Regions from separate parts of the Lysinibacillus sp. FSL K6-1151 genome, predicted to be linked through region 2. Evidence: predicted binding sites of a transcription regulator. Region 2 holds the regulator's gene; the other holds the start of a gene.

Region 1 (16,469 bases), 700 kb from region 2:
TCTTTTAGGGGTGGATGAAATTTATAAAATTGGTGGTGCACAAGCGATTGCTGCACTTGCATATGGTACAGAAACAATTGCTCCAGTTGATAAAATTACAGGTCCAGGGAATATTTTTGTGGCTCTCGCCAAACGTGAGGTATTTGGAGAAGTAGCAATTGATATGATCGCGGGGCCAAGTGAAATTGCGGTTTTGGCAGATGATACAGCATATCCTGATGAAATAGCTGCAGATCTGTTATCACAGGCAGAGCATGATGCATTGGCTTGTGTCATCCTTGTCACTACCTCAGAGCCATTAGCTCAAAGGGTAGCTGAGGAAGTAGAGAAGCAATTGCTGGAATTGCCACGTCAGGCAGTAGCTCGTGCCTCCATAGAAACCTTCGGGGTCATTTATGTAGCTGAAACGATGTCACATGCGGTGGAAGCCATTAATTCATTAGCGCCTGAGCATTTAGAAATTGTGACAGAAAATGCTGAAAGGATTGTTGAACAGATAAGACATGCTGGCGGTATTTTTATAGGTCGGTATAGCTCGGAGCCTGTGGGAGATTACTTTGCAGGAACCAATCATGTATTACCAACGAATAGCACGGCTCGTTTTGCAAGTGGCTTAAACGTAGATGATTTTGTAAAGAAATCAAGCATTGTTTATTACAGTGAAAAAACATGGCAAGAAAATGCACCAAAAATTGCACGTCTAGCACGTATGGAAGGCTTAGAGGGGCATGCACGTGCAGTGGAATCACGCGGATGGGAGAAGGAATAGGGCGATGACAGTAAAGAAGAGATATGCAAAGGTAGAGCGTACAACAAATGAAACGCAAATTTCAGTAGCAATCGATTTAGATGGTGAAGGGCAAGCAAATATTCAAACTGGTGTGGGATTTATGGACCATATGCTCGATTTATTTATAAAGCATGGATTATTTAATGGGACCATACAAGCAAATGGTGATACCTATATCGACGATCACCATACAACAGAGGATCTTGGCATTGTCTTAGGGCAGGCTGTTCGTGAAGCACTTGGTGATAAGAAGGGCATAAAACGCTATGGCACAGCATTTGTGCCGATGGATGATGCACTAGCACAGGTAGTTGTAGATTGCTCCAATCGTCCACATTTAGAGTATCGTGTGCCAACTTTAAAGGAAAAAGTGGGAACGTTTGATACAGAATTAGTGCATGAATTTTTATGGAAATTTGCGCTAGAGGCACGCATGAATGTTCACGTGATTGTACCTTATGGCCATAATACACATCATATTATTGAGGCGATTTTCAAAGCATTAGCACGTGCGATTGATGCGGCAGTTGAAATTGACCCACGTGTTAAAGGAGTACCATCGACTAAGGGGCTGTTAACGTGAAGATAGGTGTTATTGATTATGGAATGGGCAATTTATTTAGTGTAGAACAAGCATTAAAACGACTAGACTGTGAGGTCGTTGTGACGGCTGATGAGAGCGTGTTAGATGCAACAGATGCACTACTATTACCGGGGGTTGGCGCATTTCCTGATGCTCGCAAGCGTTTAGCAGAAACTAAATTAGACCGTTATTTACAAAAGGCACAAAGTGAAAATCGCCCTCTATTGGGAATTTGTCTAGGCATGCAATTATTGTTTGAGCAAAGTGAAGAAGTAACCCCAACACAAGGGCTAGGTTTTTTCAAGGGACATATTCAACGCTTTAGTGGTATCGAAGGAGATCAAGCATATCGTGTGCCGCATATGGGCTGGAATGAACTGATCTTGACGAATCGCCCTGCATGGTTGGACGGTGAAGTATCAGCGAAACATGTCTATTTTGTTCACTCATTTTATGCGACACATATTCAGGAATCTGAGCTTGTTGCCTATGCAGACTATTGTGGCATAAAAGTACCTGGTATTGTAACGAATGGTTCCGTGACAGGCATGCAATTTCACCCTGAAAAATCGGGAGAACTAGGCATTTATTTATTAGAGCAATGGCTGAAAGGTGTGAAGGCATGCTAACAAAACGTATTATCCCATGTCTTGATGTCAAGGAAGGTCGCGTTGTAAAAGGTATCCAATTTGTATCTATCCGTGATGCAGGTGATCCAGTGGAGCTTGCAAAGTTCTATGATGAGCAGGGCGCAGATGAGCTTGTATTTTTAGATATCTCTGCTTCACATGAAGGTCGAGAAACGATGATAGATGTTGTTCGTCAAACAGCTGCTACACTTGCAATACCTTTTACAGTTGGTGGTGGTATTCGTACGTTGGAAGATATGAAGCGTATTTTACGTGCAGGTGCTGATAAAGTATCCGTGAATACATCTGCTTTGGAGCGACCAGCTCTTATTCAAGAGGGCGCTGATTTCTTTGGTGCACAATGTATCGTTGTTGCAATCGATGCTCGCTATAGTGAAGAAGATGATACATGGATGGTTTATACACATGGTGGACGCAATAAAACAACTTGGTCAGCCGTTGAGTGGGCACAAGAAGCTGTGCGCTTAGGAGCAGGGGAAATTTTATTAACAAGTATGAATCAAGATGGTGAAAAATCTGGCTTTGATTTGGCCTTAACTAAAGCGGTAAGAGAGGCAGTGACAGTTCCTGTTATCGCTAGTGGTGGAGCGGGACATGCCGAACATTTTTACGAAGTATTAGCACAAGAGGTAGATGCAGATGCTGCATTGGCGGCTTCAATCTTCCATTACAAAGAAACGAACGTATTACAAGTAAAAGAATACTTACGTGACAAAGGAGTGGCAGTAAGATGATAGAGAATATTCGGTTCGATGAGAAAGGTCTTGTTACAGCTGTTGTACAAGATGCCAACACAAAAGAAGTGCTAACAGTGGCCTATATGAATAAAGAATCATTAGCTAAAACAATTGAATCAGGAGAAACTTGGTTTTATTCTCGTTCTCGTCAAGAGCTGTGGCATAAAGGAGCAACAAGTGGTCATAGACAACAAGTGGTGTCCATAAAAGCAGACTGTGATCAGGATGCATTAGTGGTGGAAGTGCTACCCGCTGGCCCAGCTTGTCATAATGGTACAACTTCTTGCTTTACAGAGGTGATTCAACAAAATGAGCAGATTGGCTCTGTAGACATCATCGCTAAACTTGTGCGTGTGATTGCAAAGCGTGAGCAGGAAATGCCAGAAGGAGCCTATACTACATATTTATTTGACAAGGGTATCGATAAAATTTGTAAAAAGGTTGGGGAGGAGGCAACTGAGGTTGTCATTGGGGCTAAAAACCGCGATGTCGAAGAAGTAAAATGGGAGGCAGCTGATTTAATCTATCACCTCCTAGTATTGCTACAAGAACAAAAAGTAAGTATTTATGATGTTCTACATGTGTTGGAAAAACGTCATGAGGAGAAATAACAGCATATTATTGATTGTATGGTATAATAGAAATTACTGTGTAAAGGAACGTAAAATGCGTTCCTTATTTCTTGTTTCGGAGGAAATATATTGGAAAAGAAACGTCAAAATGAGACTCAATCGAATATAGTGTCGTTCATTCCAACAGGCGACTATTATTATAAAAAATCAATTCAAGCAATGAATAGTGGACAAATGAATAAAGCTTATAAATATTTACAACGTGCGGTAGATTTAAGCCCTGATGATCCTATGATTATCTTGCAGCTAGCCATCGTAGAGTTAGAAGGTCAACGTTTTGAGGAAGCGTATGATCTGCTTCGTCATGCCTATCAAATTGATCCAGATAATCCAGAAATCATTTTCTATATGGCAGAAGTATCAGGATGTGTGGGCATCATGCATGATGCGAAACGTTTTGCAGAAGAATATTTGCGGCTAGAACCAGAGGGTGCTTATGCAGATGAAGCAGCAGAAATACTAGAATTTGTCGCTTTCGAGCAAGATGATTTGGAAGACCCTGAAGAATCTGGTGAGGATTTGTATCGTCAGGAGCAAGCTCGTCGTTGTATGGAAAAAGGGGATTTTCCAGAAGCTATTACTATTTTAGAAGATTTAATTGAAGATCGACCAGCCTTTTGGTCAGCCTATAATAATTTAGCACTTGCTTATTTTTATGTAGGAGAAGAAGAGCAAGCGAAGGCTCTCTTACATACCGTGCTACGTGAAAATAAGGGAAATTTACATGCACTATGTAATTTAACGGTGATTGCTTATTATGAAAAAAATGAAGAGGATTTACAAGAACTACTAAATATACTTGTCAAAATTCAGCCATACACATGGGAGCACCGTTATAAATTAGGGGCTACATTAGCCTTAATAGGACAGTATGAATTAGCCTATAAATGGTTGCGTAGTATGCAAAAGAGAGGCTATGTTGGAGATGCTGGTTTTTACTTTTGGTTGTCACATGCGGCCTATTTCTCAGGTCATGAGGAAGTATCGAAAAGTGCATGGGATCAGCTACTAGAGCTAGACCCTGACAAAGAGGGCTTTGAGCCATGGCGCCAACAAGAAAATGAATTTGCACTTGATGCATTGGAGCATGACCGTGATTTTATTGTTGAAAAATTAGAAAGCACTTATACGAGTGAGCGCATTTTTGGTTTGTTTTTACTGAAGGGTACTGCACATAAGCAAGAAATTATCGCTCATCCGAAATTGGTTAATGTTGAACAATTAGACACATTTGAGAAATTGTTTTTAGCTTATTCACTCGGCCACGAATTTGATAAGAAGAACAAAGTAGAAGCGAGCTTTTTACGTGCTGTCAACGTACCAGAAATTTTATTAGAACAGTATGGGAAGCTCTCATCACTCATTGTACCAATGTTTCAAATGTGGTTTGTACTATGTGAACAAGCACTAATACAAAACTATCGTTTTACAAACCCAACAGCAATTGCAGGAGCCAATGATTATTTATTTAGATCTTCACAGATGCTCAAAGTGACAAAAAAGGAAATTGCCCAACAATATGGAGTATCTGTATCAACGTTATCGAAGTATATTGATGAAATTCTAACGTTTTTACCTAATAGTCATAATTAACGTGTGAGCAACATAGTTGAATAACTTTATACTTTCACATACGATGAACATACTAACGTTATCACCAATGTTCCTTGGCGACATTATCCTATCCGTCAAGGGCTTTATCTTCTTCTGTAGGTGACGTTACACTTATTGGTTGAATGAAGATAAAAAGTATTCTGTTTAGGGGGAAGTATTGATGTCAGAAGAAAAAATTTATGATGTAGTAATAATTGGTGCAGGTCCTGCTGGGATGACTGCTGCTGTTTATACATCTCGTGCAAATTTATCAACATTAATGATTGAACGTGGGATTCCTGGTGGGCAAATGGCAAACACAGAGGAAGTAGAAAATTACCCAGGTTTTGATACCATTTTAGGGCCTGAGCTATCTACAAAAATGTTTGAGCACGCTAAAAAATTTGGTGCAGAATATGCCTATGGTGATGTATCCGAAATCATTGATGGTGAAGAATATAAAACAATTAAATCTGGTGCAAAAGAATATAAAACACGTGCCATTATTATTACAACAGGTGCGGAGTATAAAAAAATGGGTGTGCCAGGTGAAAAAGAGCTAGGCGGTCGTGGTGTCAGCTACTGTGCAGTATGTGATGGGGCATTCTTTAAACAAAAAAATCTAGTAGTTGTAGGCGGTGGCGATTCAGCTGTTGAAGAGGGCGTTTATTTAACTCGCTTTGCTGATAAAGTAACGATTGTCCACCGTCGTGACAAATTACGTGCCCAAAAAATTCTACAAGATCGTGCCTTTGCCAATGACAAAATTGATTTCATTTGGAATGCAACTGTAAAAGAAATTAATGAAGCTAATGGTAAAGTTGGTAGTGTCACATTACAATCAACTGTTGATGGTACAGAATCTGAATTTGCAGCAGATGGTGTCTTTATCTATATTGGTATGTTGCCTTTAACTAAACCATTTGAATCATTAGGCATTTTAAATGATGCTGGCTATATTTTGACAAATGCCAATATGGAAACTAAAATCCCAGGTATCTTTGCAGCTGGAGATGTTCGTGAAAAAACACTTCGCCAAATTGTGACAGCGACAGGTGACGGTAGTATTGCCGCACAAGCTGTACAGCATTATGTGGAAGAGCTATTAGAGAAAATTAATGCCTAACATGGCTATTTAAAGGAAAAAAATACAATTTTAATGTGGTTTTAATATTGCTGTAACTTGAATGACATATAAAAGGTGTATGATAAAAAATGTAATTAGCAATCCCCCTTTTATTTTGTTTAGTAGGTTGTTTCCGCCTCAATTAGGTGGGAGCAACCTACTTTTTTATTTGTACAAATTAAAAAAATAAACGTATTTTTCGCCTAACATAAAAGCATTACACATGAATAAACCTAAATTGTTAATTGTCTTTACTAGAGAGTTGTAAATGAGGACAAATCTTGCAAGGTCTTGCTATAATGGGGAGTAGAATGCAAAAGTGATTAGAGGTGTGCCTATGCAAAGAATTGCAAATTTAATTGCCGTAAAAGACGGTAAAGTATTATTACTTCAGAAACCAAGACGAGGCTGGTACGTTGCTCCAGGAGGGAAAATGGAGAGCGGTGAATCCATCTTTGAGGCTGCTGTACGTGAGTTTCAAGAAGAAACAAATGTCACACCTTTAAATGTTCATTTAAAGGGTGTTTATACGATGATTATTAAAGAAAATAATGATGTAGTGGATGAGTGGATGCTCTATACATTTGTTGCAAAGGATGTAGAAGGTATACCATTCGAAGAAACGAGAGAAGGCAAGCTTGCATGGCACCCAGTAGAGGATTTAGCACATTTGCCAATGGCTGAAGGAGATCGAACTAATTTACAATTTGCGGTTTCGCAATCAGGCATTCAATATGGCACGTTTGACTATACAACGAATTTTGAATTACTTCATCAGAAAATACAAATATCAAAAGAACAATAAAGGAGTTGCATGACAGTGGTGGTTGAAGGCCAACAATGTACACACGAATTGGTTATTATTACAGGAATGTCTGGGGCTGGGAAGACCGTAGCTATTCAAAGCTTTGAGGATTTAGGGTATTACTGTATTGATAATTTACCACCAGCGTTACTTACAACTTTTTTAACTCTGCTAAGAGATTCTGGTAAAAATAGTACGCGTATTGCAGCCGTAATGGATATGCGTGGTGGCGACTTTTTTGATGCTCTTATTGGCGCGTTAGACCATATACTAAAAGAAGGCGATATTGATACTCGTATGTTATTTTTAGATGCAGACGATGCCACATTAGTTAGACGCTATAAAGAAACAAGACGTGCCCATCCACTAGCAGTCAATGGTTTACCTTTAGATGGCATTAAACAGGAACGGGCACTTTTATCTGAAGTAAAGGGCCGTGCTAATTTTGTATATAACACATCGAACATGAAACCGAAGCAATTACGTGAAAGAATTGTCAATGAATTTGCTAGTGAGGCAGATACTATTTTTACTGTGAACATTATGTCCTTTGGCTTTAAACATGGGATGCCTATTGATGCAGACTTAGTGTTTGATGTTCGTTTTCTTAAAAACCCTTATTATGTAGAGGAGCTACGTCCCAAAACAGGATTACAAACAGAGGTATCCTCTTATGTTTTAGCTTTGGAAGATACGCAAATACTCATAAAAAAACTAACGGATTTATTAGATTTTATGATTCCTCTTTATCGACAAGAAGGTAAGTCACAGCTTGTCATTGCTTTTGGTTGTACTGGCGGTCAGCATCGCTCAGTGACATTAGCAGAATTTTTTGGGGCATATTTAGCAGGCAAGGAAAATACGGTTATTACGCATCGTGATATTAATCGTAGAAAGGAATGAGTGAATGGGGAAAAAGCAAACAAGGCTTGTCGTAATAGGTGGTGGTACAGGGCTTTCCACATTACTACGCGGGCTGAAGCATCACCCATTTGATATTACTGCCATTGTGACAGTGGCAGATGATGGGGGTTCTTCAGGCCGTTTACGTGATGACTACGATATTCCACCACCTGGTGATGTACGTAATGTGATTGCGGCATTATCAGACATTGAACCACTTGTAGAGCAAATGTTTCAATATCGCTTTTCAGCATCAGAGGATTTAAAAGGTCACTCCTTAGGAAATTTAATGCTTACGGCACTTACTGATATTACTGGAGATTTTAATCATGCTATAAGTGAAATGGGCAAGGTTTTAAAAGTTCATGGTCGTGTCATACCAGCTGCAAATAAAAAAATAAACTTACATGCTGTGCTAGAGGATGGTTCAATTATTGAAGGAGAATCAAAAATTCCAACAGCATCAAAGCGCATTGATCGTGTTTTTTTAGTACCCGAAAATGTGCAACCGTTACCAGAAGCCATTCGTGCGATTCAGCGTGCAGACTATATTTTAATAGGTCCAGGAAGCTTATATACAAGTATTATTCCAAATCTGCTTGTGAAGGAGATAGGGGAAGCTGTTGTGAAAGCGAAAGGTAGAAAAATATATGTTTGTAATTTAATGACGCAAAAAGGTGAAACGATCTCTTATACAGCAGGTGATCATGTAACAGCCATACATAAGCATGTTGGCGGCGATTTTATTGATTCTATTTTAGTAAACGACGAAGAACTCCCTAACCCTGTAAAAGAACTATATAAAGAAGAAAGAGCAGAGCCAGTGACATTTGACGTGGCGAAGCTTGAAAGTATGGGCTTAGAGGTTATACAACGTGATATTGCTACAATTCGGTCAGATGGGACTGTTCGACATAATGCTATCAATGTTGCAGAATGGCTGGTAGATTATGCTGATATTTACCAGCAAAAAGTAAGAAGACCCATTATAGAAACATAATGGATTGATTGTATATGGTAAGATGAACATATACATAGAAATCATGATTGAAAGGGGGGCATGATATGTCTTTTGCTTCTGAAACAAAAAAGGAATTAACGCAAATAGAAGCGGACAATCATTGTATGAAAGCAGAAGTTTCTGCCCTAATTCGTATGAATGGTTCATTATCCTTTGCAAATAAACAACTAAGTTTAGACGTGCAAACTGAAAACGCTGCAATTGCTAGAAGACTATATACGATTATGAAAAAATTGTATCCGTACAATGTAGAATTGCTTGTTCGTAAGAAGATGCGACTAAAAAAAAATAACGTGTATATTTGCCGTGTAAGAGAAGGTGCGCGCGAGCTGCTAATTGATTTAGAAATCATCTCAGACGACTTTCAATTTAACCATACAATCTCAAGAAAGCTCATCAAAAAGAGTGGTCAAAAAAGAGCTTATTTAAGAGGAGCATTTTTAGCAGGAGGTTCTGTCAACAATCCAGAAACATCAGCCTACCATTTAGAGATTTATTCTTTGTATAAAGAGCATGGTGAGGCATTGATGGATTTGATGAATGAATTTGAACTTAATGCCAAAACAATTGAACGAAAAAAAGGTTTTGTCACCTATTTAAAGGAAGCAGAGAAAATTTCAGATTTCCTTAATATTGTTGGCGCACATCAGGCCATGATGAAGTTTGAGGATGTGCGCATATTGCGAGATATGCGAAATAGCGTCAACCGTATTGTGAACTGTGAAACAGCCAACTTAAACAAAACTATTGGTGCAGCATTACGACAGGTAGAGAATATTCGATTTATTGAAAATTCAATTGGTCTGGATCAGCTACCAGAAAAGCTACGTGAAATAGCACGTCTACGGGTAGAATATCAGGATGTGACATTAAAAGAGCTTGGTGAAATGGTATCAAGTGGAACGGTTAGTAAATCAGGTGTTAACCATCGATTGAGAAAAATTGATGAGATTGCTGATGCATTAAGACGCGGTGAAAAAATAGGTGGTTAAGTTTTCATACTTTTCAGGTATGAATGTCATGCGTAATCGCTTATTGTTCTTTTGCTAGTAAGTGAGGTAAGATAAAACTAATAGATGAACGGTAGTGAAGGGGAGTTTTGAGTATGATTGAGAGAAGAGTCCAGGTCAAATTAAAATTAGGACTACAAGCTAGACAAGCAGCACTATTTGTGCAGGAAGCAAATCGTTTTAGTGCGGATATCTTTCTGGAAAAAGACGAGAAAAAAGTAAATGCCAAATCCATTATGGGTGTCATGAGCTTAGCAGTCGCTAAAGGCACTGAAGTTACTTTAAGTAGTGACGGCAGCGATGCGGAGCAAGCGGTTACAGCATTGGCTACAATTATCGAAAATGAAGACTAACATTCATTGAACACAAAAGGCATCACAGAGCAAATCTGTGATGCCTTCATAGTGTTGAAAAACAAAACCATCCATAGCGTTTTTGTGAAAGGCGAAAATGGATTTCCATTGCAGGCTACTTGCTTTCCTGTGGGCGAGCGCCGAGCAGCTTCCTCCGCTACCGCTCCGTTTAGAGGCTCGCCTGTCTCGCTATCCCACGGGAGTCAAGTAGCCTTCCACCCCAATCCATAAAAATGTTTCTTTTTAGAAAGGTTTTCAAATAAAGTGAAGGTATTCACTACGCTTTATGGAGAAGTGTTGTCATCCATCACTTCTCCGCATTGAAAATAAGAGCCTATCCTCTTTCTAATAATATAAATAAAGGGCTATTTTGTTCAGGAAAAGACACTTTTGCAGAATGGTTGATGGGAGTGGAGCCAGCGTCACTCCTAGGGGATTAGCGTCCTAGAGGAGCCCCTGGAGCGAATGCAGTGATCAGCGGACACCCCCTGGAAAGGACGCTGGCGGAACGGAAATCAACCCCTCGCCTTTCAAAATGGCTGTTTCTGCCGTTGACATCACCTTTTTTCAACAACACGAAAGGCATCACAGAGCGAGTCTGTGATGCCTTCTCATTTTTATTTATTATCGCTACGGTGCATAATGTGATCGATTAAACCATATTCTTTAGCACGTTCAGCAGTCATGAAATTATCACGATCTGTGTCTCTAGCAATGACTTCAAGTGGTTGGCCTGTGCGTTCAGATAAAATGCCATTTAATTTTTCACGTAAGAATAAAATACGTTTAGCAGCAATTTCAATTTCTGTCGCTTGACCTTGTGCGCCACCTAGTGGTTGGTGAATCATTACTTCTGCATTTGGTAATGCAAAACGTTTACCAGGCTCACCAGCAGCTAGTAAGAAAGCACCCATTGATGCAGCCATACCAATACAAATTGTTTGAACTTGTGGTTTAATGATTTGCATTGTGTCATAAATAGCCATACCAGCCGTAATTGATCCACCTGGTGAATTAATGTAAAGAGAGATATCTTTATCTGGATCTTCCGCTTGTAGGAAAAGAAGTTGTGCAACAATGGAGTTAGCCACATTGTCATCAATAGCACTTCCTAAAAGAATAATACGGTCTTTAAGTAGACGTGAATAAATGTCATATGCACGTTCACCGCGACTTGTTTGTTCAATAACTGTAGGAATTAAATTCATGTTAAATCCTCCTTAAAAAACTAAATTCGAATACCTTTGCTGAAAATTTCCATTGTTATTTCAGCTGTATCCTTATCATACACATTATAGTCAGGGAAGGTCAAATATTAACCCTGCTAAAGTGAAATAAAAAAAATAAAATGTTTTTGCATTCTATGGTTGAATTATATGTGATAGGCTTGTATAATAATTGAGGTTATAAGTTTAAAGTACAGTACACTATTTTGCAGGTATGCTTCAAAAAATGAGGGTTATCTACATCATGCTTTTCGTAAGCCTAGAGTGAGTACTTTTTTTTTGTGCCTTTGCCCTCGTGGTGTAATGGATAACACGTAAGATTCCGGTTCTTGCACTGGGGGTTCGATTCCCTCCGAGGGCGCCATTTTACTGAATATAGATAGACTTGTTATAGCTCATCTCCTAATAAGTAGTTTAGCAGCCTGCTTAGCGGAGATCGAGAGGGAGATATAGGTGCAATACTGTCCTAGTTGGCATTATTCCCCTATTTATTCCTTTCAAACCTTCAAAAAAGCAATAACTCCAAATTATTTTTTAGTGGACATACTGTACGTGAAGACTAGAAATAGTCGAGAAAAAGAATCCTATCTGAGGGGATTCTTTTTTTTTGCCTAAATTTATCGAAATTTGGTGTGGATTGTAGTGTATATATATTAATTTTAGATTAGATTTCTTGTTATTTATACATGTTTCTTCTAATTATATAAGTTTATTATAAATTAATATGAAAAAATATTTAGTTTTATGCGAAAAGTTGTTGTCTAAATACTATAATATTAATATAATTGACCTAATAGTCTAACATTTCCGAATTGCGAAAAATAATACGCATTTCGGAAAATTATCGAAATAGGGGGAAATACAATGAAGAAAACAGGTTGGATGCTACTGATGATGGTTGCAGCATTAACATTAGCACTTGCAGGATGTGGTACAAAGGATGGTGCATCTTCAGGAAGCTCATCTTCAGAAGATGGTAAGAAAATATATAAAGTTGGTACAGAGGCAACTTTCGCACCATTTGAATCTGTTGACGATTCAGGGAAAATTGTGGGGATTGATGTCGATGTTTTAAAAGCTATTGCTGATGAAATGGACTTTGAAGTTGACTGGAATAACATTGGTTGGGAGCCAGTTTTCCAAACAATTAAAAACGGTGAAACAGATATTGGCGCTTCAGGAATCACAATTACTGAAGAGCGTAAAGAATCATTTGATTTTACAGAGCCTTATTATGAGTCTCAATTATTGATTGTTGTAAAAGAAGATTCAAAAATTAAATCTCTAGCTGAACTAAAAGATAAAAAGGTATCAGTACAAATTAATGCTACAGGTCATATGGCGGCGAAAAAGCTACAAGGGGAAGCAAGTACAAATATTATGGCGTTTGAAAGTCAACCAATCGCAATTCAAGAGATGTTAAACGGTAACGTTGATGCAGCTATTGGAGACAATGCGGTAGTTTACGAATACATTAAAGCGCATCCAGATCAAAAACTAAAAGTAATCGAAGATGATGCATTTGAAAAAGAATATTATGGCTTTATGGTTCAAAAAGGAAACAAAGAGCTATTAGATAAATTAAATGAAGGTCTTAAAAAGATTAAAGAAAACGGTAAATTAAAAGAAATTACAGGTTCTGATTTCAAGTAATAAATGAATGATGACGCCCCTAGTATGCTAGCGGCTCATTCACTTTAAAGGGGAAATGGGGTTTTCGGATGGACATCTTTGACTTACGCTGGGACATTGTCTGGAACTACCGAGATATGTTTATACGGGGTATTGGCGTAACAATTATTTTGACACTTAGTGGTTATTTTGGAGGTATTCTATTAGGACTATTTTTAGGCCTAGGAAAATTATCGAGTAAAAAATGGATTTATTGGCCATCAAAATTATATATCGATTTATTCCGTGGAACACCAATGCTTGTGCAAATTTTATTAATTCACTTAGCAGTTATTCCAACAATTTTTGGTCATTCTTTAGGATATATGGTGTCAGGGATTACAGCGCTCGTATTAAACTGTGCTGCTTACAATGCGGAAATTTTCCGTGCAGGTATTCAAAGTATTGCAAAGGGGCAAATGGAGGCAGCTCGTTCTTTAGGGTTAACACATAACCAAGCGATGCGTAAGGTCATTTTACCACAGGCATTTAGACGTATGATTCCACCATTAGGGAACGAATTTATCGCATTATTAAAAGATTCTTCATTAGTAACAGTTATTGCAGCACCAGATATTTTATACGCAAGTAAGGTAGTAGCAGGTGCAAGCTTCCGCTTCTGGGAACCGTACATCGTTGCTGCACTACTCTATTTAGTTTTAACATATGGTGTAACGAAGATCGTGGCATTTATCGAGAAACGATTTAGCAATAGTTATGTCCCTCGTAAAGCTAAGGCAGAAGGGCGGGAAGCAAGATGATAAAAATTGAAAACCTACACAAATATTTCGGAAAGCTTGAAGTATTAAAAGGCATTGATTATGAAATCCAAGAGAAACAAGTTGTTTGTGTGATTGGACCATCTGGCTCAGGCAAAAGTACATTTTTACGATGCATCAATATGCTAGAAGATGTAACAGATGGTGCTATTTATATTGAAAATGTGAAAATTAATGCGCCAAAAACGAATATCAACGAGATTCGGGCAGAAGTTGGCATGGTGTTTCAACAATTTAATCTATTCCCGCATATGACAGTTATCGATAATGTCACGATGGCCCCTATGCAAATTCGTAAAATGAGTCGTCCAGAAGCTGAAGAATTAGGGCATGAGCTGTTAAAAAAGGTTGGACTCGACAGCAAGGCATATAACTATCCTGAGCAGCTATCGGGTGGTCAACAGCAGCGTGTAGCCATTGCACGTGCCTTAGCCATGAAGCCAAAAGCCATTTTATTTGATGAGCCCACTTCAGCACTTGATCCTGAAATGGTCAAAGAGGTGCTAGATGTTATGAAAAATCTAGCAGCTGAAGGGATGACCATGGTTGTTGTTACGCACGAAATGGGCTTTGCTCGTGAAGTAGGGGATCGAGTAGTCTTTATGGACGGTGGCTATATTGTAGAAGAAGGCTCTCCAGAGGAACTCTTTGGCAATCCACAAAGTGACCGTACAAAGGCGTTTTTAGGGAAGGTATTATAATCTTAATGAATAAAGAGCAGTTTCTGGTGTTTACCACCAGAGACTGCTCTTTCGTGTTAATGAAGGGGATTAGTTGTTGTGTCATATGCATTCAGCATCGTTTGCATATCCTGTTGTGAGTATTGAGGTACCTGATAATAGCCATGTTTATTTTGATAGATGGATAATTCGTAGCCCATTTCAATGCAGTTAGGAATACTATCAGCAACAACGCGACGAACAACTGGGTTTGTTGTCTCTAAAGCAGCCGTTGTCATACATTTTGCTGAACCTTTTTGAGCACCAAGTAAGAACCCTGAAATAGTTTCATCATTAATTTCATTGGCATTTTGCATTGGCTTTTTTGGTTGACCAGGATTTACGCCATATTTAAAGTCATTTCCTGTCTCCATTTGGTAACGTCCTGTTGGAACAGATGGATCATGTCCTGTTTTGAAGGACTCTACAATTGTATTGTACATACCTAGGGTAAAATTATACTGGCGATCCAAAATATTCAATAATTCAGGATCTTGTACATGTGGGCGTAAAATTATGGCTTGGTTCATACCTGCGATAATTTCGCCAATTGTTTCATGCATGTCCATCATTTCATGGCCACCATGATTTAGACTATGTTGTTGATTGAAATTGGTTTGATTTGATGATTCATTGTAAAACGATTGTGACAAAAAAAACGCCTCCTCAATGATTTTTTGATGCAGTAATTAGTATGTCAAGTCAAATGAAATTCATACGGTATAAATGTAAAGACAAAAATGTAGACTATTGAAGAAAGGAAAAGTAGGTCGAGGAGGTTCTATAAATTGAAAAAGTTGCTTGGACCAATTGGGATAATTGTTCTTATTCTTGTTCTATTCGCCTTATTATTCATTCCTAAATATAATAGCCTGGTGACTGCAGAGGAAAATGTAGATTCGAAATGGGCACAAGTGGAAAATCAGCTCCAACGTCGTTATGATTTGATTCCAAATTTAGTCGAATCAGTGAAAGGCTATGCGAACCATGAGCAAGAGGTGATTGCAAGTATTACACAAGCACGTGCACAAATGGGTAGTGCAAACACTCCAGAGGAGCAAGCTGCTGCAAATGATGCTTTAACTGGAGCACTTAGTCGTTTACTTGTAGTTGTTGAAAATTATCCAAACTTAAAGGCAGATACAAACTTTCGTCAGTTAATGGATGAGCTAGCAGGCACTGAAAATCGCCTGGCGGTAGCACGTGAGGATTACAATAATGAAGTTCAGCAATTTAATAAGCAAGTTAAACGTTTCCCAGGTAATTTGATGGCAGGAATGTTTGGCTTTGAACAAAAAGAATACTTTAAAGCCGCAGCAGGAGCTGACAAAGCACCATCAATCGATTTTAGTCAATCAGGTACACACTAATGAAGCGTAGCCTTGTACAGATAATCATCGTTTGTTCGGTGTTTCTTTTATTTACGAACATGGCAAAGGCAACTATGCCGTCACCGATGAAAAATACGTATATACATGATTTTGCCAATGTATTATCTGCAAGTATCAAAGAACAATTAAATCATTACTCCGCGCAATTGGATCAAGGCACAGGCGCTGAAATCATGATTGTAACCATTGATAGTCTAGATGGACAGGAGCCAAAGATGTATGCTACAAAAATGATTCGTTCTTGGGGAATAGGTGACGAACAGAAAAATAACGGTGTTTTAATTTTAGCTACATTTGGACAGGGTGAAGGGAATAATGACGTAGTAATAGCTGTTGGTCAAGGATTAGAGGGGCCATTACCAGATGGAAAATTAGGACGTATTTTAGATGAGGCATTTTATCCTTCTGCAAGTACGGGTGACATAGATCAAGCCTTCCAATCGACATATGCTGAAATATTTCGCACTGTTGCCGAGGAGT
Region 2 (16,469 bases):
AAATGCTGCCATTACTTCAGGCACTTGCTCTCCCGCTAAAACCTCTTTTGCTTCTTCATCATATTCAATATGGTCGTTAAAGAATAGGCTAGATAACTCCACAATCTCTGCCCCAAAGCTCATTTGATCGTGATAAAGTGCGATTAAATCCGTCGCCCATGCATATTGCTCTGCCGTAAGTTCTTCAGGTAATAGCTCTGCTTTTTGCAAGTGTGGTAAAGACAATGCTACGACTTCCTCTAAAGATAGTTTTTTAATATATTGATTATTCATCCATGTCAGCTTTTGCTTATCGAACATAGATGGTGATTTAGAAAGACGTTTTTCATCAAAGATTTTAATAAACTCTTCTTTAGAGAAGATCTCTTCTTCCCCTTCTGGAGACCATCCAAGTAGCGCAAAGAAGTTGAACATTGCTTCAGGAAGATATCCTAAATCTTTATATTGCGTGATAAATTGAATAATTGATTCATCACGTTTAGATAGCTTTTTACGATTTTCATTAATAATTAATGTCATATGACCGAAGCGTGGATATTCCCAGCCAAATGCATCAAAAATCATCATTTGCTTTGGCGTATTCGATAAATGCTCTTCTCCACGGAAAACATGCGAGATTTCCATAAAGTGATCGTCTAGCACAACCGCATAGTTATATGTTGGAATACCATTTGCTTTTACAAGTACCCAATCACCAATGTCTTTAGATTCAAATGTAACTGGTCCACGAACTAAATCTTCAAACTCATAAGTTACATTTTCAGGAACACGCATACGGATTGTATATGGCTCGCCCGCTGCTTCTTTAGCTGCGACTTCCTCTGCTGATAAGTGACGACATGTCCCATCATAAGTAGGAGCCGCTACACCCCTTGCTTTTTGTTCTTCACGTGATGCTTCAAGCTTTTCTGATGAACAGAAACATTTGTAAGCAACACCTTGTTCTAATAATTTCTCAGCGTGCTCTTTGTAAATATCAAGACGTTCCATTTGACGATAAGGCGCATAAGGTCCACCAATATCAATGGACTCATCATATTCAATACCTAACCATTTTAGGTTATCTAGCTGAGATGCTTCTCCGCCCTCTACATTACGTTCAATATCCGTATCTTCAATACGTACAATGAATTTACCGTTATGATGTTTTGCATATAAATAATTGAATAATGCTGTACGCGCTCCACCGATATGTAAAAAACCTGTTGGAGATGGCGCGTATCGAACGCGAACTTCTTTCGTCATATTAAAAGCCTCCTAAATTTTCGATCAAAAAATTGACTTTGTTCATTTTACCACTCTGTTACAGGAAATAAAAGCGGAGTTAATCCGCATTTATTTCTTCATCAATAGAATTGTGGCCATAGCCGCTATACCTTCCTCACGACCTGTAAAACCTAAACGTTCAGTTGTCGTTGCCTTTACATTGACTTGAGACGGCTCTGCATGGAGCAATTCAGCGATGCGATTTTGCATCTGTCCAATATAAGGCGCCATCTTGGGGCGCTGTGCCATAATTGTACAATCTACATTCCCTAGCACATAGCCTTTGTCCTCAACAATTTTCCAAATATACGCTAATAGTTTTGCTGAATCAGCGTCTTTAAAGGCTGGGTCCGTATCTGGAAAATGACGACCGATATCTCCTTCTCCAATTGCCCCTAGAGCTGCATCCGTAACCGTGTGTAAAAGAACATCTGCATCAGAATGCCCTACTAGCCCTTTTTCATGTGGAATCGTAATACCACCAATAATTAATGGACGACCTTCTTCAAATGCATGTACATCAAAACCTTGTCCAATTCGAAACATATGATAGAGAGACTACTTTAGCAAAACATGTGGATCAAACCAGCTCTTTGCCTGCTGTAAGCGCAGTCTCATTCACCTTCTTTCACTTTTATATTCACTCACTATTATACCCTCACATTTTAACATATTTCCTAGGAAATTGAGCTGATAGCAAATAGTGAGCATTTTCCCTCACTTACATCTCAGCATAAGCCTGCGTCTGGCTCTATAAACATTGGCTAAATCAAGATAAAATCCCATTAGCAACAATTGCCAATGAGATTTTTAGATTACTATTCGTTTATTTGCAATGCTCGTTTTCGTAAAATAGCTTCACCAAATATTAAATCTTCCTGTGTCGTCATTTTGACATTTTCATAGCTACTTTCTACAATATGCACTGCATGACCTAAGCGTTCAACTAGCATAGCTTCATCTGTACCAAGAAAGCCCACCTTCTCAGCAACATCCTCTGCCTCCACAATTAAATCAAATTGGAAGGCTTGTGGCGTTTGAATCATCCATAAGCTATCACGATCAACTGTTTCTTCGATAATACCATTACGAACCTTTTTCATTGTATCCTTCGCTCGAACCCCTGCAATAGCTGCCCCAAACTCATGAGCACTTTGTACAAGGCTAGCGATAATACCATGTGTAATAAAAGGCCGAGCTGCATCGTGGACAAGCACAATATCTACCTGCTGCATCTCTTTCATACATGAATGGACTGAATGCTGTCGCTCAGCACCGCCATCAGGTAAGCCCTTCACTTTTGTAATCTCAAATTGCTCTAGCAATTCTTGAATATAAGTACGTTCTTCTGGTTTTACAGCCAGCCAAATACCAGTGCAAAAAGGATCTTGTTGAAACACTTCTAGCGTGTGGATCAGAATAGGCTTCTCTAAAAGTTTTAAAAACAATTTATTTTGTCCCGCACCCATGCGTTTTCCGCTTCCTGCCGCAGGTAGTACTACTTCATATTGCATTTTTCCACATCCTAATCGTCCTTCGGCTTGGCAAATATCATTCGACCCGCTGATGTTTGCAGCACACTCGTTACTGTCACAGTAATGGCCTGTCCGATATAACTACGGCCACCTTCAACAACAATCATTGTTCCATCATCTAAATAGGCAACCCCTTGATTATGCTCTTTACCATCCTTGATGACCACAACCTGCATATCTTCACCTGGGATTACAACAGGCTTCACCGCATTCGCTAAATCATTAATATTTAATACTTTCACATGATGGAGCTCACAGACTTTATTCAAGTTAAAATCATTTGTGACAATCTGTGTGTCATTCCCCATTTTCTTTGCAAGACGTACAAGCTTTAAATCCACCTCTTGTACATCCTCAAAATCTTCATCCGTAATTTCCACTTTGGTCTTACGTTCATCTTGTAATTTTCTTAAAATATCTAATCCACGACGTCCTCTTGTACGTTTTAACGTATCGGAAGAATCGGCAATATGCTGCAGCTCTGTAAGGACAAATTGAGGTACGACTAAGACTCCTTCTATGAAGCCAGTTCCAGAAATATCAGCAATACGACCATCAATAATAACGCTCGTATCTAACAGCTTATAACTCCCACGTATTTCTTGAATTTCAGCACCTTCAGCAGCCTTTTTCTTTGTATTATTACTACGTAAAGTAAAAAGCTGTATTAATTCATCTCTTTTTCTAAAACCTAAACGGAACCCTAAATAACCTAATACAAATGACAGAATAATAGGGAGTACTTCTGTAATTACAGGGAATTGCACACTATCGATGGCGAAGCCTAAAAAATAAGCTACAATCAGTCCCATGATTAAACCAAGCGTACCAAAAAATAAATCACCGATAGGCACCTTAAACAGGACCTCTTCCATCCAGCTAATGAGCTTCACAAAATAATCGGAAAATGCAAAAGACAGTGTAAATAGTAAAAGCGCGCCTAATGCTACTGATACGTAAGGATTATCTAGCCAAGGATTAGATGATAAATGAAGCAATTCGTATAATGGCGGTAAGAAAACAAGGCCCAATGCTCCTCCAATCAGTAAAAAGGCAATTTGAACAAATTTTTTCACAAGCTGTCACCTCCTATTGTTAGTTAAGATTATACATAGTTTACTGTAGAAAATCCTTCATGAGCTCATCAAATTATCATTATTTTTGATGTTCATTCACAGGGACAAATCATTTAGACATCATTCTTTCCAACCTCTATCTTACTGTGTTTTCGATGACACTCTTGCATGACTTTATCCTGCTATTATCTAGGACGCCTATCCCCTTACTTGAGTTTCCGATTTTAACGTTAAAAATGACGGAAAATGCATGTCAGAATGGTATCCAACATGCACAATTTCCCTTTACAACTCTCTAAAGCATGCATTTAATGCATCTTTGATCGTTTCTACTCCAACTATTTCTATTCCCTGTGGAAAATCCCAACCACCAATATTGGAGGCAGGTATGAAAGCTCTTTTAAACCCAAGCTTTGCCGCTTCAATAACACGCTGTTCAATCCGCGATACTCGACGTACCTCACCTGTCAGCCCTACTTCACCAATAAAGCAGTCCGTTGCTCGCACAGCTTGATCTTTAAAGCTTGAGACAATACTTGTCAACACCGCTAAATCAATTGCTGGCTCATCCAATTTGACACCACCAGCCACTTTAATATATGCGTCCTGAGCTTGTAGCATGAGGCCCATCCGTTTTTCTAGCACTGCCATTAGCAATTGCACTCGGTTTTGATCGACACCAGTTGCCATACGTTTAGGGTAATTAAAGCTTGTAGGTGTTACTAAAGATTGAATTTCAACAAGGATGGGTCTTGTCCCCTCCATGGATGCAACAATAGTGGATCCCGCTGCTCCTTGTGACCGCTCCTGCAAAAATAATTCAGAAGGATTCAGCACTTCCTTTAATCCCCCTTGAAGCATTTCAAATATCGCAATTTCATTGGTAGAGCCGAAGCGGTTTTTTTGGCTGCGTAGAATACGATGATTATGATGTCTTTCTCCTTCAAAATATAACACTGTATCAACCATATGCTCTAAAATACGAGGTCCGGCAATTTGCCCCTCTTTTGTTACATGCCCGACCAAGAAAATAGCAATGCCTTTTGTCTTGGCGATTCGCATCAGTTCTGCCGTACATTCACGAACTTGCGATACACTACCTGGTGCACTTGTTACTTCTGGATGAAAGACGGTTTGTATGGAATCGACAATGACAAATTTCGGTTGTACTTCATCAATGGTTTGGTTTAAAAATTCGAGATTCGTCTCGGAATATATGTAAAGCTCTTGAGAAACCACTCCTAGACGCTCTGCTCGTAATTTTGTTTGACGAATGGACTCCTCTCCAGAAATATAAAGCACACGATGCCCTTTATTCGAAAGTAATGCTGAAACTTGTAGTAATAGTGTAGATTTCCCAATCCCCGGATCTCCCCCGATTAATACGAGCGAACCGGGTACAATACCACCGCCCAATACGCGATTCAGTTCGCCCATTTCCGTCGCTACACGGGATTCTTCAGTCGCTTCGACCTGAATAATTGGGAGAGCCTTTTGGGTAACTGTAGCAGAATGCTGGAATGCTCCTCGTGGTCCCTTTGCGACCATCTCAACTTCTTCCACCATCTTATTCCATTCTCCACACCCTGGACATCTTCCCATCCATTTTGCAGTTTCATAGCCACAGCCTGAACATACAAACTTTGTTTTTTTCTTTGCCAAATTGCTTTCACCTCGAATATTTGTTCTTATCATTAATTGTACAGAAAAAAAGACAGCTTGGCACTTAAAGCCTCGCTGTCTTTGCATAAAATTATTTAGAGATGGATACTCCCTCTTTTTTCTTTACAATAAACTCACCGTCTACATAATCAATGATTACCTGATTACCCTTCTCTACATTACCTTTCAGCAATTCTTCTGATAATCGATCCTCTACTTGTTTTTGTAATGCACGGCGTAACGGACGAGCACCATATTGAGGGTCATAGCCTTCCTCAGCAATTTTCTCAAGTGCTGCATCAGTTAGCTCCAACGAAATATCTTGCTCTTTTAAGCGTTTTGTTAGTGCATTGCCCATCATTGCAATGATTTCTTTTAAATGCTCTTTATCTAATGCGTGGAAGACAATCATTTCATCGATACGGTTTAAGAACTCTGGACGGAATGCCTTTTTCAATTCTTCTAGCATCGTACCCTTCATATCTTTATGCTTAGATTCTGCTCCACCTACATTGAAACCAAGGCTCTTTTGATATTTTAAAGCATCGGCACCAACGTTTGAAGTCATAATGACTACTGTATTACGGAAGTCTACTACACGGCCCTTAGAATCTGTTAAACGGCCATCTTCAAGAACTTGCAGTAGAATATTGAAAACATCTGGATGTGCTTTTTCAATTTCATCTAATAATACAACCGAGTATGGTTTACGGCGAACCTTTTCAGTCAATTGACCACCATCATCAAAGCCCACATAGCCTGGAGGTGAACCTACTAAACGAGAAGTCGAATGCTTCTCCATGTACTCAGACATATCGACACGAATCATCGCATCTTCATCGCCAAACATCACTTCAGCAAGTGCTCTTGCCAACTCTGTTTTACCAACACCTGTAGGTCCTAAGAAAATGAATGAGCCGATTGGTCGTTTTGGATCTTTTAAGCCTGCTCTTGCACGACGGATCGCACGAGAAATCGCTTCTACCGCTTCTCCTTGCCCTACTACACGTTTGTGTAACTCTTCTTCAAGTTGTAATAACTTCGAAGATTCCTCGGAAGCAATTTTAGCTACTGGGATTCCTGTCCACATTGATACAACTGCTGCAACATCATCCACAGTCACTTTAGATTCCGCTTTGCCTTGCTCTTCTTTCCAATTTTTTCGTGTAGCTTCAATTTCATCTTTCAGCTTTTGCTCTGTATCTCTTAGAGAGGCTGCCTTTTCAAATTCTTGGCCTGATACGGCTGCATTTTTTTCAGAGCGCACATTTTCAAGTTTATCTTCAAGTGCCTTTAAGTTTGGTGGCACTGCAAATGAACGTAAGCGGACTTTAGAACCTGCCTCGTCGATTAAGTCAATTGCTTTATCTGGTAAGAATCGGTCTGAAATATATCTGTCACTCATTTTAGCCGCTGCTTCAATCGCTTCATCTGTAATTTTTACACGGTGATGCGCTTCATAACGGTCACGTAAGCCTTGAATAATTAGAATCGCTTCTTCCACTGTTGGTTCATCCACTTGGATTGGTTGGAAGCGACGCTCTAATGCTGCATCCTTTTCAATATATTTGCGGTACTCGTCTAATGTTGTTGCACCAATACATTGAAGCTCACCGCGTGCTAAAGATGGTTTTAAAATATTGGAGGCATCAATTGCACCTTCTGCACCACCTGCACCGATTAATGTATGCAATTCATCAATGAATAAAATGATGTTGCCAGCTTGGCGAATTTCATCCATCACCTTTTTCAAACGATCTTCAAATTCACCACGATATTTAGTACCTGCAACAACCGTCCCCATATCTAAAGTCATGACACGTTTGTCACGTAGGATTTCCGGTACTTCATTATGGATAATTTGCTGTGCTAACCCTTCAGCAATTGCTGTTTTACCAACACCTGGCTCACCAATCAATACAGGGTTATTTTTCGTACGACGCGATAACACTTCAATCACACGTGTAATTTCCTTGCTTCGACCAATAACAGGGTCCAATGTGCCTTCACGTGCAATTTGTGTTAAATCACGCGCTAGGCTATCTAAAGTTGGGGTATTGGCAGCTTGAGCTGCTTGTTGCCCAGATTGTGCATTATCGTTGTTACCTAATAGCAATAATACTTGCTGACGTGCTTTATTTAAGCCGACACCCGCATTGTTTAAGACGCGAGCTGCCACGCCTTCACCTTCACGAATAAGCGCTAATAATAAGTGCTCTGTGCCGATATACGAGTGACCTAATTTACGTGATTCATCCACAGATAGTTCAATTACTTTCTTAGCTCTTGGCGTATAGTGAACAATTGGGCCGACATCTTCTTTACCTTTACCAACTAATTCCTCAATACCAGCTTCAATCATTTGAGGACTAATATCAATGGCTTCTAACGCTTTCGCAGCAATACCGCCGCCTTCACGTATAAGCCCTAATAGAATGTGCTCTGTTCCAATAGATTCGTGCTTCCAACGAATAGCCTCTTCCTGAGCAAGCTGTAATACTTTTTGCGCGCGTTGTGTAAAACGATTAAACATCATATAAATCCTCTCCTTTTTCCCCATTTATAGGCTTATTCGCATATTCTTGAGATAATGCCTCACGGAGCATTTCCGCTCGGACACGATCCCGTTCAGCAGGGGGCAGTGCCTCACCTGCATAGTGCTGTAAAAAACCTGGTTGCATACTAACAACACATTCATTTAAGGTTGTTGCTTGAATCCCATCAATTAACTGTAGATCTACTCCTAAACGAACATTAGATAGACAGGTAGCGGCTTCCTCACTTGTTAGAATTCTCGCATGTGTAAGGGTACCTAAAGCCCGATATACTCTATCTTCTAGAGCAAGCTCTGCCTTTTCCATCAACTTCCCTCTTGCGTGTCGCTCTTTTTGGATAATCTTTTCAGCGACACTTTGTATGTCTGCTAAAATGTCTTCTTCTGTCTTCCCAAGTGTAATTTGATTCGACACTTGATAAACATTTCCTAAATTTTCGCTGCCTTCCCCATATATACCTCTTACAGTCATTCCTAAGCGAGTCATGGCATTAATAATTTGATTCATTTGCCCGGTTAATGTCAGTGCGGGTAGATGCATCATGACCGATGCGCGAAGACCCGTGCCAATATTCGTCGGACAACTTGTTAAATAGCCAAAAGTATCTCGAAAGGCATACGGTAATACTTTCTCTAGGATACGATCAATTTTATTTGCTTGTTCATAGGCACTTTGAAGTTGAAAGCTTGCTGTCATACATTGAATGCGTAAATGATCCTCTTCATTCACCATAATGCTAACGGATTCATCTTCAGAAAGAAGTATGGAGCCTACTTGCTCTTTTTTAGCAAGCTGTGGACTAATCAAATGCTTTTCTACAAGAATTTGACGCTGTAGAGGCGTTAAATCCTTAATAGCAAAATAAGCATAATCATTTTGAAGCGTTGGGCTATCACTTAGTGCATGTGTAACTGCCTGTTCCACCTGCAGTGCCTCATTCTCTGAGAAAGCTAATGGAAATCGATAGCCATCTAAATTTCGAGCAAGGCGAATACGTGTACTAATGACAATATCTGAATAATCATCCTTGATATGCATCCACGTTGGGGTCGCACGCTCTAAAAATGAATCAATCATCATGACACATCACCACCTTCAAATTGTAGATGCTTCTCTAGCTCTTTAACTTCATCACGGAGCTTCGCCGCCTCCTCAAATTGTTCTTCTGCTACAGCGGCCTTCATACGCTTGCGGATATCCTCTATTTGCTTTTTAATGACATACACATTACTGCGAGCACCAGGCATTTTACCAATGTGTTGAGGGCCTGCCTGTATGCGATTAAAGAGCTTAGGCAAATGCTCACTAAAGGTGTCATAACAGCTCGGGCATCCAAATTTACCTTCTTTTAAAAATTGTTTATACGAAAATCCACATTGTGGGCATGTTTGCTGTTGTGGTTGAACTTGTTGTTTTTCCCCCACCTTTTGCCATGTAGGCGAGCCGAACCAGTTCGACAATAGCTGTTGAATAGACACTGGCTCTTGTTTAAACTCTGCATGAAATGGATGGAACTGTGAGGCGCAGACGTCACAATAATGGTGCTCCACCTTTTGCCCATTTTGAACTTGTGTTACTGTAACTGTCGCATTACGTTGTTTACAATGTTCGCATATCATTTCCATCACCTCACTATTTTTGCTGTTCATATTTGATTGTTGTCAGCATTGCTCGCAAGATCTTTGCTCGAATAGTATCTCTTAAAGGGAGATGTAAATCGATTGTGGAGCGATCAATTGCTGCTAACATTAATTTCGCTTCTCGTTTTGAAATTACCTGCTCATCGATGAGCCGATATACTAAATCTTCTGCCATCGTTTGAGATGCTCCACCTTCTATTTGTCTGAGAACATCGTCGATTAAATCAATCTGTGAATGCGCGCGGACACGTAAAATTCGTATGTACCCACCACCACCACGTTTGCTCTCAACAAGGTAACCTCGCTCGGCAGTAAATCTTGTATTAATTACATAATTTATTTGTGATGGCACACATTGAAATTTATCAGCAATCTCACTCCGTTTAATTTCAATATGCCCTTCTCCACCTAATTCAAGTACTTGCTTTAAGTAACCTTCTATGATGTCTGATATATTACGCATTTTAGGAATACACCTCGCTTGCTTCACTGACTTTGACTATCTTTGACTTTCTTTTAGTATATTATACAAAACGCTTCAAAAAAATTGCAATGATTTCGCCCATAGAAAAGTGAAAAGTCTTAAAATGCCTATTTTAGTACGAAAAACAGCACTTTTTCACTTAAAACTGCGCGGGTTATAATTTGCTCATATACCTAATGTACCCTTATTAGTCATAGAAAAAACGCAAGCATATGCAACTAGCATATACTTGCGTCTATGAAAATTATACCCAACGACCAACAATTGGATAACGCCAAGGCTCATCAGACAATGCTTTTACGATACCGATAATTGGTACAACAAATAACATGATGCCGAAAATGATTAAAAACGGTAACCCAATAAGAACAAAACTTAAAACAACTGAGATAGCGATTAAAATACCCATAACAATTTGGAAGAGCAATGCTTGAATAGAAATCGCCTTCACTTCCTCATCCGAACTAATTAAGAAGAAAATAATAGGTACTAACCATGGCGCAAAAAATGCACTTGCGTGTATGATTACTTTAGACCATTTAGTCTCCATATATATCAACCCTTTCTTTGTACTTTGTCTATGTTTTATGTACTACTATTTACGGAACTATACCCGTAATAGTTTCACATTAAATAAGATTTATTAAATTTTTTTTGGAAGGCTGTGATGAGAGATGGAATTTAACAACACATTAGCAAACGAATATGAAAAGGGTATTCGTCGTACATTGCCAAGCTATGATGCCATGCTACGTTTAATACAAACCTTTTATCATTCTACACTCCCAGATAAAGCTGATATGTTAATTGTGGGTGCAGGAAGCGGCAATGAAATTTTACAGCTTGCAGATGGAAGGCCCGACTGGTCATTCACAGGTATTGATCCATCAGAGTCCATGCTCAGCATAGCAAAGGAACGTCTACACACTCTACCCAATACGCTGTCTTTCCACCAAGGAACAATACTAGGTACTCAATTACCCTCCATAAAATACGATGCAGCAAGTTGTGTTCTCGTTCTGCATTTTATTCTGGGTTATGAAGAAAAGCTATCTACATTAGAAGAAATCGCAAGACATTTAAAGCCTGGAGCACCGTTTGTCCTTGTCTCGAAATATGGTCAGCCCGGCTCTTTAGAAACTGAACTACAATTTGATTTATGGCGTTCCTATTGGCTACAACATACAAAGCTTTCTGCATCTGATGTAGCAGAGATGGAAAAATCCATTCGCTCCCTTCCGTTTATGCGTGAAGAGGATATTTTAACACTGCTACAAAAGGCGGGCTTTACAAAACCTTCTAGATTTTTTGCCACTACTTTATTTGCTGGTTGGGTATGCTTTAAAGAGGGGCACTAAATAAATATTTTGTAGTAAATAATTTGAGGTGAAAACCGTGATAAGCACCATTGGTATTACAAAACAACAACAATTACTAAAAGATTTTCCATTGGAAGTTATACATCAGCAAGAATTTGAATGGTATTGGGTTGATTTTAATTGCCCTACAGCCGAAGAAGAATCATTATTAGATACATTTTTCCATTTCCATCCGCTTGCTATTGAAGATTGCTTAATGCGATTACAGCGCCCAAAGCTCGATTTCTATGATGATTTTCATTTCTTTGTTATTCATCGAGTAAATGAAGAGAACCTTGCTGCAGAAGAGGTTAATATTTTTGCCTCCAATAAATTTATTGTGACGTTCCATAAAAACCCTGTTCCTGAAATAGATAAGGTACAAAAGATACTAGCAAGCCAACCAAAGAATTGGGAACGGGGAACGGTTTATTTAACATATCAAACAATTGATAAAATCGTGGATAGCTATTTCCCTCTTGTTTATAAAATTGAAGATCATCTTAATGCACTTGAAGGCGAACTTACATACCAAAGCAACGTAAATGCCATGAAGATTGTCTTCGAATTCCGTAGTGACTTACTTGACCTAAGACGCACTATTTTACCGATGCGAGATCTTTTATATCGAATTCTTAATTCTTACCGTTTTTCTTTAAACAAATCAGAAAGAGCTTATTTCGGAGATATTTATGACCATCTCATTAAACTAACTGAAATGGTTGAATCCAATCGAGAATTGACAGCGGATATGCGCGATAGCTATATGGCTATGAGCTCAAGTCGCATGAACGGCATTATGATGACTTTAACCATTGTATCAACTATCTTTATTCCCCTTACTTTTATTGCTGGTGTATATGGCATGAACTTTGATAACATGCCTGAGCTTCATGGCCATTACAGCTATTTTATTGTACTAGGCTCCATGATTATTATTGCGATCTTTATGCTAGCCATCTTTAAACATAAAGGCTGGTTTAAATTATTTAAACCATAAAAAAAGCTGCTCGTTTTGTCATGAAACGAGCAGTCTCCTTTTTCAAGAAGTTAATAGGGTCCCCTATCATCAATTTTATTATCACCTTGCTGCGGAAATAAAAAGTATGCTAGTACGCCTGATCCCAAAGTTGCACAGATTGTAATTAATAATCGCTCAACAGAGGGTACCTCAGCATAATAGTTTCGTAACATATAAACAGAGCCAATTGCGACAATAACCATGACTGGGATGACAAATTTAAAACGCTTTTTCTCCATATAATACCTCCTCTACTCCCTTTTTACGTACAGTCTCTATCTTGCTAAACAGTTCGTATTTTACAGGTTTCCTATTTTAAATTCAAATTTACTTCGCTTCACTAATTGAACTGACAATAAAGTAAAAAAATAAAGAAATAACCAAATTTTTAACCAAATATTCAGCAAATAATAGTAAAATAGATTTAATACCAATTATTTATCAAATTTACAAACCTAACAAATTTCAAAAGGCTTTTTTACTTACAATTTATTATGGATATTAGGAATGGAGCAAATAATAATGAGTTGGTTTTCCAAAAACAGTAGTGCTAACTATTCAATTACATTAACACCTGAAAATTTTAAGAATGATGTTCGACTAGATGTATCGAACTACCCGAATCTTCAAAAACAATTGCAACTTTTAAATTTAACAGTAGACGATTTAGCAATCATTAAACAACTACAACCGCTTGCAAAGGATCTCATCCCTGCAATGGTGGAGCAATTTTATGCTGCCATTAGTTTGAGCCAAGATCTAATCGATATTATTAATAGAACATCACATATTGACCGTTTGAAAATTACATTACATAAACATTTAAGTGATATTTTTGAGAGTCATATAAATGATGCCTACATTGCCGAAAGAAAGGCAATTGCCGAGACTCACGTGCGAATTGGTTTACAATCCAAATGGTATATTGCCTCATTCCAATCACTCACTTCTACATTCACAAATTTTGTGAGCGAAGTGGACATCTCAAAACAAGATGCCATTCGTGCCATAAATGCTTTTTGTAAAATCATTAATTTCGAGCAACAGCTTGTGATCGAGGCCTATGAAAATGAAGAAGAACGCATTCGCTCAGTGGCTGATGCAACAAAAAACTCTCTTGTTACAACCATTCAAAGTACAGCAGAGGAGCTCAACTCTATTAGTGAAGAAACAGCAGCATCACTATTGGTTATTTCCTCACAGACAGATGATATTGCTGTGGCGACAAAGCAAGGATTAAGCTTCGTAGCAGATACCCAAGAAAAATCAAGACGTGGTCAACTGCAGCTTAAAGAACAAAATGATTTAATCCAAGTCATTTTACAAAGTGTCAACAGTCTGGAGGTAACGATGAATCAGCTACGTACCTCTTCTCAGAAAATTTCTGAGATTGTTGGACTTGTTACAGGTATTGCTGATCAAACCAATTTATTAGCCTTAAATGCTTCCATCGAGGCTGCTCGAGCTGGAGAACATGGGAAAGGTTTCGCGGTGGTGGCTGAGGAAGTACGCAAGCTTGCTGAGGAAACAAAAAATGCCGTACAAAATGTTTCACACCTCATTAAAGAAACAGAAAGCAATATTACAACGATGGCCAATTCCGTTCTTAATGTGGATCAAAAAATTCAGCACAGTGTCAATACACAAGAGAATTTATCCAAGTCATTTAATGATATTGCCGATGCTGTTTCTGGCATTCAACAGCAATATGTCAACACATCAAGAGATATTTCAGCCATCTCTAATCTAATTACTGAATTATCACAGGGAGCTACGCTCGTTTCTTCTTCTTCTGACTCTCTTATTAATGTAGTTAATGAACTAAATATGTAAAATGAAAGGGAAATTCACTTTTAAAAGCGAATTTCCCTTTCTCCTTAATGTGGTAATGCACGTTTTTGCTTACGGTGCTCTCGTCTTGCTGGCCCTGTTTCAAACAAACGTTTTTCTTCATCTGTTTCAGGATAAATCGCAGGAACTGGTACTGGTTTCCCTTCCTCATTTACTGCAACCATCGTAACAAAGGATTCTGTCGTTAATTTTTCCTCGCCAGTCTCAATATTACGAGAAACAACACGAACGTAAACTTCCATAGAAGAACGTCCTGTAGACGAAACAATACTCTCGATTTCAAGAATATCCCCTACATGTGCAGCCGATAAAAAATCAACCGAATCAATAGATGCTGTAACTACGAGTCCCTTCGCATGTTTCATTGCTGTAATAGCAGCGATTTCATCAATATAAGCTAACACTCTTCCACCGAAAATAGAATTGTGATTATTTGTGTCTGGGGGTAATACGAGACGCGATTGAACCGTACGTGATTGGCTCATTGGTACAGCGTTGTTTGGCATAATACTTGCAACTTCCCTTCATGTAATGTTCTTTCGTCATCGTATCGCAGAAGAAGAGCTGATGCAAATTTAGAATGATTTTTTCATCGAAATAAATTTCATATCGCTCATTTCCTCAATGGCCCACTTAATTCCTTCTCGTCCATAACCACTCATCTTCACACCACCATATGGCATGTTATCTACCCTGAATGTCGGAATATCATTAATAATGACAGCACCAGCCTGTAATTCGTCTGCTGCATATAAGGCATCTGACAATATATTCGTGTAAATACCCGCATTTAGACCAAGGTCCGACTCGTTCACAAGTCGAATCGCGTCGTCTAATGTTTCATATGAAACAATTGAGACGATTGGTGCGAATGTTTCCTGACAGACAATTTTCATGTCAGCTGTTACATTCGTCATAACTGTTGGTGTTAGAGTACGTTCTGTAAATTCGCCACCTGTTGCAATAACTGCCCCTTGTTCTTGCGCTTCCTCAACCCACGCTCGGATACGTTCTACCTCATTTGGATTAATCATGGCACTGACATCTGTCTTTGTATCTAACGGGTCTCCTACTATAAGTTTTTTCGTTTCTTCAACGAATGCTTCAGTAAATTCATCAATGATGGACGAATGCACATAAATACGTTGTAACGAAATACATACTTGTCCAGCAAAGTTGAAAGCACCGCTTACGCAACGACTAACAATTTTATGAATTGGCGTCGATGGTTCGACAATTACGGCTGCATTAGAACCTAGTTCTAACGTTATTTTACGCAAACCGACCTTTTCTTTAATGCTCAAACCAACTTTACTACTGCCTGTAAAGGTTACTTTTTTGACGTATGGATGCGTAACAAGTGTATCACTAAGCTCGCCACCACTTCCTGTTACGATCTGCAACGCGCCATCAGGTAATCCTGCTTCACGAAAAATTTCAGCCATCACAATAGCACTTAACGGCGTTTGTGTTGCTGGCTTTAATACAACCGTATTACCTACTGCAAATGCTGGGCCTAATTTATGTGCCACTAAATTGAACGGAAAATTAAACGGCGTAATGGCTGAGATTACACCTAATGGTTCTCGTTTTGTCCAGCCTATACGATCTCCAGCTCCAGGTGCTGCATCCATCGGAACAGTCTCACCCTTAGACTGTTTAGCTCCCTCTGCCGCAAATTGATAGGTTGCGATTGTACGGTCAATTTCGGCTAATCCTGCTACTATAGGCTTCCCTGCCTCTAATGCTAAAATTTCAGCAAATTCTTCTTTACGTTGTCGCATAATCTCAACAACTTTATATAATATTTCGGCACGTTCGTAGGCTGTAGTCTTTTTAAACGATTGGAATGCCTGCTGTGCACCTTCGATAGCTCTCTCTACATCTTGTATCGATGCTTTTGCTACCTGAGCAATAACCTCACCACTATACGGAGATGTTAGCTCATAGCTTTCCTTAGCATCTTGCCACTGACCATTCATCCATAGTTTTGTTTCCTTCATCCTTCAAATGCACCTCCA

The links. The regulator CtsR, encoded in region 2, represses protease genes until heat stress. The targets are predictions, from matches to a motif close to ATGGTCAATAAAGGTCAAACA.
Region 1: the regulator CtsR is predicted to act here: its motif matches at 11,498-11,518, upstream of clpP (ATP-dependent Clp endopeptidase proteolytic subunit ClpP).

What each region holds. Positions count from the first base shown of each region.
Region 1 covers NZ_CP152040.1:3,784,886-3,801,354, reverse strand. Annotated here, with positions in the region: gene hisD (histidinol dehydrogenase) at 1-769, shown strand, start outside; gene hisB (imidazoleglycerol-phosphate dehydratase HisB) at 774-1,373, shown strand; gene hisH (imidazole glycerol phosphate synthase subunit HisH) at 1,370-2,002, shown strand; gene hisF (imidazole glycerol phosphate synthase subunit HisF) at 1,996-2,757, shown strand; gene hisIE (bifunctional phosphoribosyl-AMP cyclohydrolase/phosphoribosyl-ATP diphosphatase HisIE) at 2,754-3,371, shown strand; gene MHI04_RS18315 (tetratricopeptide repeat protein) at 3,462-4,985, shown strand; gene trxB (thioredoxin-disulfide reductase) at 5,167-6,111, shown strand; gene MHI04_RS18305 (8-oxo-dGTP diphosphatase) at 6,449-6,916, shown strand; gene rapZ (RNase adapter RapZ) at 6,926-7,819, shown strand; gene MHI04_RS18295 (YvcK family protein) at 7,824-8,819, shown strand; gene whiA (DNA-binding protein WhiA) at 8,885-9,832, shown strand; gene MHI04_RS18285 (HPr family phosphocarrier protein) at 9,946-10,203, shown strand; gene clpP (ATP-dependent Clp endopeptidase proteolytic subunit ClpP) at 10,821-11,411, opposite strand; tRNA gene MHI04_RS18275 (tRNA-Arg) at 11,719-11,793, shown strand; gene MHI04_RS18270 (basic amino acid ABC transporter substrate-binding protein) at 12,294-13,082, shown strand; gene MHI04_RS18265 (amino acid ABC transporter permease) at 13,151-13,861, shown strand; gene MHI04_RS18260 (amino acid ABC transporter ATP-binding protein) at 13,858-14,580, shown strand; gene MHI04_RS18255 (spore coat protein) at 14,637-15,251, opposite strand; gene MHI04_RS18250 (LemA family protein) at 15,387-15,968, shown strand; gene MHI04_RS18245 (TPM domain-containing protein) at 15,968-16,469, shown strand, end outside.
Region 2 covers NZ_CP152040.1:4,484,910-4,501,378, forward strand. Annotated here, with positions in the region: gene gltX (glutamate--tRNA ligase) at 1-1,245, opposite strand, end outside; gene ispF (2-C-methyl-D-erythritol 2,4-cyclodiphosphate synthase) at 1,336-1,812, opposite strand; gene ispD (2-C-methyl-D-erythritol 4-phosphate cytidylyltransferase) at 2,085-2,780, opposite strand; gene MHI04_RS21845 (PIN/TRAM domain-containing protein) at 2,792-3,877, opposite strand; gene radA (DNA repair protein RadA) at 4,163-5,539, opposite strand; gene MHI04_RS21855 (ATP-dependent Clp protease ATP-binding subunit) at 5,631-8,075, opposite strand; gene MHI04_RS21860 (protein arginine kinase) at 8,065-9,174, opposite strand; gene MHI04_RS21865 (UvrB/UvrC motif-containing protein) at 9,171-9,713, opposite strand; gene MHI04_RS21870 (CtsR family transcriptional regulator) at 9,727-10,197, opposite strand; gene MHI04_RS21875 (DUF4870 domain-containing protein) at 10,463-10,768, opposite strand; gene MHI04_RS21880 (class I SAM-dependent methyltransferase) at 10,893-11,576, shown strand; gene corA (magnesium/cobalt transporter CorA) at 11,614-12,576, shown strand; gene MHI04_RS21890 (hypothetical protein) at 12,627-12,836, opposite strand; gene MHI04_RS21895 (globin-coupled sensor protein) at 13,120-14,430, shown strand; gene MHI04_RS21900 (acyl-CoA thioesterase) at 14,475-14,954, opposite strand; gene MHI04_RS21905 (aldehyde dehydrogenase family protein) at 15,024-16,451, opposite strand.